DNA from 2 places in the Streptomyces sp. NPDC053426 genome. Region 2 is predicted to be linked to the other one. Evidence: predicted binding sites of a transcription regulator. Region 2 holds the regulator's gene; the other holds the start of a gene.
What was found. Region 2 encodes HspR, which represses chaperone genes until heat shock. Its sites were predicted from a motif close to TTGAGNNNNNNNNNCTCAA; they were not measured.

Region 1 (3,703 bases), on a different contig from region 2:
GCGCACGCCCGCCTCGCGCGTGTACTCGCCGGCCAGCTTGCGCAGCGCGCCCTCGTCGATCGTCACCTCGTCCTCGGCCAGCCCGGCGCGCTCCAGCTGGCGCGGGAGCAGGTGGTCGCGGGCGATGACGACCTTCTCGTCCTCGGTGTAGCCGTCGAGGCGGACCAGCTCCATGCGGTCGAGCAGGGCCTCCGGGATGGCCTCCAGGACGTTGGCCGTCGCCAGGAACACGACGTCGGACAGGTCGAGCTCGACCTCCAGGTAGTGGTCCCGGAAGGTGTGGTTCTGCGCCGGGTCGAGGACTTCGAGCAGGGCCGCGGCCGGGTCGCCGCGGAAGTCGGAGCCCACCTTGTCGATCTCGTCGAGGAGCACGACCGGGTTCATCGACCCGGCCTCCTTGATCGCCCGCACGATCCGGCCGGGCAGCGCGCCGACGTACGTACGGCGGTGGCCGCGGATCTCGGCCTCGTCGCGGACGCCGCCGAGGGCGACACGGACGAACTTGCGGCCCATCGCGTGGGCGACGGACTCGCCGAGCGAGGTCTTGCCGACGCCGGGCGGGCCGACGAGGGCGAGCACGGCACCGCCGCGCCGTCCGCCGACGACGCCCAGGCCCCGGTCGCTGCGCCGCTTGCGCACCGCCAGGTACTCGGTGATCCGCTCCTTCACGTCCTGAAGGCCCGCGTGCTCGGCGTCGAGGACCGCCTGGGCGCCCTGGATGTCGTAGGCGTCCTCGGTCCGCTCGCTCCACGGCATCTCCAGGACCGTGTCGAGCCAGGTGCGGATCCAGGAGCCCTCGGGCGACTGGTCGGAGGAGCGCTCCAGCTTGTCGACCTCCTTGAGCGCGGCCTCACGGACCTTCTCCGGCAGGTCGGCGGCCTCGACGCGGGCCCGGTAGTCGTCGGACTCCTCGCCCTCCTGCTCGCCGTTGAGCTCGCGCAGCTCCTTGCGCACGGCTTCGAGCTGGCGGCGCAGCAGGAACTCGCGCTGCTGCTTGTCGACGCCCTCCTGGACGTCCTTGGCGATGGTCTCGGCGACGTCCTGCTCGGCGAGGTGGTCGCGCAGCTGCTGGGTGGCGAGCTTGAGCCGGGCCACCGGGTCGGTGGTCTCCAGCAGGGCGACCTTCTGCTCGGTGGTGAGGAAGGGCGAGTAGCCGGAGTTGTCGGCGAGCGCGGAGACGTCGTCGATGGCCTGGACGCGGTCCACGACCTGCCAGGCGCCGCGCTTGCGCAGCCAGGCGGTGGCGAGCGCCTTGTACTCCTTGACCAGCTCGGTCACGTGCCCCGGCAGCGGCTCGGGCACGCTCTCGTCGATGCGGGTGCCCTCCACCCACAGCGCCGCGCCCGGCCCGGTGGTCCCGGCGCCGATGCGCACGCGGCCCCGGCCGCGGATCAGGGCGCCGGGATCGCCGTCGGCCAGCCGGCCGACCTGCTCGACCGTGCCCAGCACGCCGGTGCCGGCGTAGGTCCCGTCGACGCGTGGCACCAGGAGCACCTTGGGCTTTCCCGGGGCGGTGCGGGCGGCGGCCTGGGCGGCCTCCACCGCGGCGCGCACCTCGGAATCGCTCAGGTCCAGCGGAACCACCATCCCGGGCAGCACGACCTCGTCGTCGAGCGGCAGCACAGGCAGGGCGAGCGGTGTGGACTCAGCAGCCATGATCTCCCCTTCGGCAGTCAAGTTGAGCTATGCCGACTCAATGCTTGTGAGCCGCCGAATGTTCCCGGAGTCGCGTTCGCTCTGAGCGATCACCGTCCCGGGTGCCGAAGCCCCGGCCGCCGCAGAAAGGGAGCTGCCAGGATGAACGCATGTCCACCCCGTACGACATTCCCGAACCCCCCGAAGTCCTGGACCGCCGCGAGGGCCCGTACGGCGAGGTCGTGCTGCGCAGGCACGGTGACCTGCTGCAGATCATCGCCAACGGCTGCTTCCTGATGGACACCTCCGACGGCCGTTCGGAGCGGCGGCTCGTCGACGCCGCCCTGGCCGCCCTCGACGCCCGCGCGGGGCACGGACCGGGGACCGGCCCGCACGTCCTGATCGGCGGCCTCGGGGTCGGCTTCTCGCTCGCACACGCCGCCGGGCAGCCCCGCTGGGGACGGATCGCCGTGGTGGAACGCGAACCGGCGATCGTCGAGTGGCACCGCGCGGGACCGCTGTCCGGGCTCTCCGCGCGGGCCCTCGCCGACCCGCGTACGGAGATCGTCGAGGCGGACCTCGTCCGTTACCTCGATGAGACATCGGACACGTTCGACGCGCTCTGCCTCGACATCGACAACGGGCCCGACTGGACCGTCACCGAGGACAACGACGGGCTCTACTCGGCGGCCGGACTCGCCGCCTGCGCAAGGGTGTTGAGGGCGGGCGGGGTACTCGCCGTATGGTCGGCGAAACCGTCCCCGGAATTCGAGGGAACCTTGCGGAATGCCGGGTTCCAACAGGTGCGTACCGAAGAGATCCCCGTTGCCCGGGGCGTTCCGGACGTCGTGCACCTCGGCGTCCGACCTGGATAGCAAAGCCACGGTGAATCCCCGTACGCTGCTGCCCTGACGCGGTCATTCAAACGTCAATCGCAGTGATGCGCAGACGACGGATCACCCCACGGATTCCGGAAAAAGCACACCTCAGGGGCGGGCGATGGAGCAGACACAGACCTCCCACAACGGCACGGCCACGACCACCCCCGGCGCCCAGCGCCGGGTCCTGGTGGTCGAGGACGACGCGACGATCGTGGACGCCATCGCGACGCGCCTGCGCGCCGAGGGATTCCTGGTGCAAACGGCGGGCGACGGCCCGTCCGCGGTGGACACGGCGGAGGCCTGGCAGCCCGACCTGCTGATCCTCGACATCATGCTGCCCGGCTTCGACGGCCTGGAGGTCTGCCGGCGCGTACAGGCCCAGCGGCCGGTGCCGGTGCTGATGCTCACCGCGCGCGACGACGAGACCGACATGCTGGTCGGGCTGGGCGTCGGCGCCGACGACTACATGACGAAGCCCTTCTCCATGCGGGAGCTGGCGGCCCGCGTGCACGTACTGCTGCGCCGCATGGAGCGGGCCGCCCTCGCGGCGACGACCCCGCGCAGCGGCATCCTGCGCCTGGGCGAGCTGGAGATCGACCACGCGCAGCGCAGGGTGCGGGTGCGCAGCGAGGACGTCCACCTGACGCCCACCGAGTTCGACCTCCTGGTGTGCCTGGCGAACACCCCCCGCGCGGTGCTCTCCCGTGAGCAGCTGCTGGCCGAGGTGTGGGACTGGGCGGACGCCTCCGGCACCCGCACGGTCGACAGCCACATCAAGGCGCTGCGCCGGAAGATCGGCGCCGAGCGCATCCGCACCGTGCACGGCGTGGGCTACGCCCTGGAGACGCCGACGCCATGAGCGACGGTCCGGCCGGACGCAGAGGCCCCGGGGCGCGGCAGCCCTGGGGCGGTGTACGCCCGTTCTCGATCAAGACCAAGCTGGGTGCGCTGGTCGTCGTCTCGGTCCTGATCACCACGGGACTGTCGGTGATCGCCGTGCACACCAAGACGGAGCTGCGCTTCATCACGATCTTCTCGATGATCGCGACGCTGCTCATCACGCAGTTCGTGGCGCACTCGCTCACCGCGCCGCTGGACGACATGAACGCCGTGGCCCGTTCCATCTCGCACGGCGACTACACCCGCCGGGTGCGCGAGAACCGCTGGGACGAGCTCGGCGACCTGGC
Region 2 (3,703 bases):
CCCGGGCTTCGACGAGCAGTCGCAGCAGCCCGACGTCCCCTCCGACGAAGCCGAGCCGAAGGCCGCCTCCACCCCCTCCGCGGAGGAGGGGGCGGCCCCGGCCGGGGACACGGGCCAGGAAGCGGCACTGGTGGCCCAGCTGGACCAGACGCGCACGGCGCTCGACGAGCGCACGGCCGACCTCCAGCGCCTCCAGGCCGAGTTCCAGAACTACCGCCGCCGGGTCGAGCGCGACCGGGTCGCCGTGAAGGAGGTCGCCGTGGCGAACCTCCTGAGCGAGCTGCTCCCCGTGCTCGACGACGTCGGCCGCGCGCGGGAACACGGCGAGCTGGTCGGCGGCTTCAAGTCCGTCGCGGAGTCGCTGGAGACGGTCATCGCCAAGATGGGCCTCCAGCAGTTCGGCAAGGAGGGCGAGCCCTTCGACCCGACGATCCACGAGGCGCTGATGCACAGCTACGCGCCGGACGTCACCGAGACGACGTGCGTGGCGATTCTTCAGCCGGGGTACCGGATCGGCGAGCGCACCATCCGCCCCGCGCGGGTGGCCGTCGCCGAGCCGCAGCCCGGCGCGCAGACGGCTCCGCCGGCCGAGGAGAGCACCTCCGAGGCGCAGGACGGACCGTCGGAGAACAAGGAGAGCGGTGGCCCGGAGGAGGGCTGACGCGATAGCTGACGCAGGGAAGGAGGGACGTCGGGGATGAGCACCAAGGACTTCATCGAGAAGGACTACTACAAGGTCCTCGGCGTCCCCAAGGACGCCACCGAGGCCGAGATCAAGAAGGCGTACCGGAAACTCGCCCGCGAGTTCCACCCGGACGCCAACAAGGGCAACGCCAAGGCGGAGGAGCGGTTCAAGGAGATCTCCGAGGCGAACGACGTCCTCGGCGACCCCAAGAAGCGCAAGGAGTACGACGACGCGCGCGCCCTCTTCGGCAGCGGAGGCTTCCGGCCGGGGCCGGGCGCGGGCGGCGGCGGATCCTTCAACTTCGACCTGGGTGACCTCTTCGGAGGTCAGGCCGGCGGCCAGCAGGCGGGCGGCGGCTTCGGCGGCGGCCTCGGTGACGTCTTCGGGGGCCTGTTCAACCGGGGCGGCGCGGGCACCACGCGCACCCAGCCGCGGCGCGGCCAGGACATCGAGTCCGAGGTGACGCTCAGCTTCACCGAGGCGATCGAGGGCGCGACCGTCCCGCTGCGGATGTCCTCGCAGGCACCCTGCAAGGCCTGTTCGGGCACCGGCGACAAGAACGGCACACCGCGCGTGTGCCCGACCTGCGTCGGCACCGGCCAGGTGGCGCGGGGCTCCGGCGGCGGCTTCTCGCTCACCGACCCCTGCCCCGACTGCAAGGGCCGCGGTCTGATCGCGGAGGAGCCCTGCGAGATCTGCAAGGGCAGCGGCCGGGCCAAGTCCTCGCGGACCATGCAGGTGCGCATCCCCGCAGGCGTCAGCGACGGCCAGCGGATCCGGCTGCGCGGCAAGGGCGCGCCGGGCGAGCGCGGCGGCCCCGCCGGCGATCTGTACGTCGTCGTGCACGTCGGCGCCCACCCGGTGTTCGGCCGCAAGGACGACAACCTGACCGTCACGGTCCCGGTGACGTTCGCCGAGGCCGCCCTCGGCGGCGAGGTCCGGGTGCCGACGCTGGGCGGTCCGCCGGTCACGCTGAAGCTTCCGCCGGGCACGCCCAACGGGCGCACCATGCGGGCGCGGGGCAAGGGCGCGGTCCGCAAGGACGGCACCCGCGGCGATCTGCTGGTCACCGTGGAGGTGAGTGTTCCCAAGGACGTGTCGGGGAAGGCTCGTGACGCACTGGAGGCGTATCGCGAGGCGACCGCGGACGACGATCCGCGGGCGGAGCTGTTCCAGGCCGCGAAGGGAGCTTGATTTCAGATGGACGGCCGTCGACGCAATCCGTATGAACTGACCCATGACACCCCGGTCTACGTCATTTCGGTGGCGGCCCAGCTCTCCGGCCTGCACCCGCAGACACTGCGGCAGTACGACCGGCTGGGTCTCGTGTCGCCGGACCGCACGGCCGGCCGGGGCCGTCGTTACTCGGCCCGTGACATCGAACTGCTCCGTCAGGTGCAGCAGCTGTCGCAGGACGAGGGCATCAACCTGGCCGGAATCAAGCGCATCATCGAACTGGAGAACCAGGTCGCCGCCCTCCAGGCCCGTGCGGCCGAACTGGAGAACGCCCTGGACGGGGCGGCCGCGGCGATGCGGCAGCGCGAGGCCGCGGTGCACGCCTCGTACCGCCGTGACCTGGTGCCCTACCAGGAGGTGCAGCAGACCAGCGCGCTGGTGGTGTGGCGGCCCAAGCGGCAGCAGTCGGACTGAGGCGCCGGCCCGGAGTACCGCGAGAGGCCCGGAGGTTCACCGAACCTCCGGGCCTCTCGGCTTATGCACAGTTGCCTGTGTGACTATCGTATGGCTGCGTGTCCAGATGATTCTCGCCGGACGTCCGCGGGTCTCTCACGAGTTCGGCGCACCGTGCCGTGTCCATCTCGTTAAGTGGCCGACCTTGACTCCGGTGGGTGCTGAAGCGTTGGCTTTTCAGTCACATGGGCCGCAAAGCTGTGCCCACGTCCAAAACGCACCTGAAGTGAGCCCTCGCATGCGTCGTATCGCCATATCCGTGGCCGCCACCGCCATGTCCGTCACGCTCGTCGGATGCGGCGCGCTCAACGCGACGGGGAGCAGCGACGACGCGAGTCCGACCAAGGGCGACGACATCACCGTCGGGCTGCTGCTCCCGGAGAAGGGCAACACCCGGTACGAGCAGTTCGACTACCCCATCTTCAAGACGAAGGTGGAGTCCCTCACCAACAAGAAGGGCAAGGTCGAGTACGCCAACGCCGAGGCGGACGCCGGCAAGCAGGCCGACCAGATGCAGCAGATGATCGACGACAAGGTCGACGTCATCGTGCTGGACGCGGTCGACGCGCACGCCATCGCGGACGGCGTGCAGAAGGCCAAGGACGCGGGCATCCCCGTCATCGCCTACGACCGTCTCGCCGAGGGCCCGATCGACGCGTACATCTCCTTCGACAACGAGCTGGTCGGCGAGGTGCAGGGCCGTTCCCTGCTGGAGGCGCTCGGCGGCGAGGCGAGCATCACCGACAAGATCGTGATGATGAACGGCTCGTCGACCGACCCCAACGCCAAGCAGTTCAAGGCGGGCGCGCTCTCCGAGCTCAAGGGCAAGGTGACGATCGCCAAGTCCTACGACACCAAGGACTGGAAGGCGGAGAACGCCCAGGCCAACATGGCCGAGGCGATCGACGCGATCGGCGCGGGCGACATCGAGGCGGTCTACTCCGCCAACGACGGGATGGCGGGCGGCATCGTCAAGGCGCTCAAGGCCGCCGGCGTGACCGAGCTGCCCCCGATCACCGGCCAGGACGCCGAGCTCGCGGCGGTGCAGCGCATCCTCGTCGGCGAGCAGTACATGAGCGTGTACAAGTCCTACCCGGACGAGGCCGAGAACGCCGCCGAGATGGCCGTGGCCAAGGTCCAGGGCAAGGACATCCAGTTCGACTCGCTCACCCGCGAGCGGGTGGACAGCCCCACCGCCAAGGACATCCCGGCGCAGCTCGTGCCCGTGGTCGCGCTGACCAAGGACAACATCGAGGACACCGTGGTCGCCGACGGGATCTACGAGGTCTCGGACATCTGCACCGCGGAGTTCGCGGCGGCCTGCGAAGC

Region 1: a site for HspR is predicted at 1,679-1,697, ahead of lon (endopeptidase La). Genes of this name have one in related genera too.

Annotation. Positions count from the first base shown of each region.
Region 1 covers NZ_JBVJKE010000002.1:168,842-172,544, forward strand. Annotated here, with positions in the region: gene lon (endopeptidase La) at 1-1,656, opposite strand, end outside; gene ACZ62B_RS04585 (spermidine synthase family protein) at 1,806-2,510, shown strand; gene ACZ62B_RS04590 (response regulator transcription factor) at 2,635-3,375, shown strand; gene ACZ62B_RS04595 (HAMP domain-containing sensor histidine kinase) at 3,372-3,703, shown strand, end outside.
Region 2 covers NZ_JBVJKE010000003.1:435,941-439,643, forward strand. Annotated here, with positions in the region: gene grpE (nucleotide exchange factor GrpE) at 1-661, shown strand, start outside; gene dnaJ (molecular chaperone DnaJ) at 698-1,879, shown strand; gene ACZ62B_RS08950 (heat shock protein transcriptional repressor HspR) at 1,886-2,335, shown strand; gene ACZ62B_RS08955 (sugar ABC transporter substrate-binding protein) at 2,613-3,703, shown strand, end outside.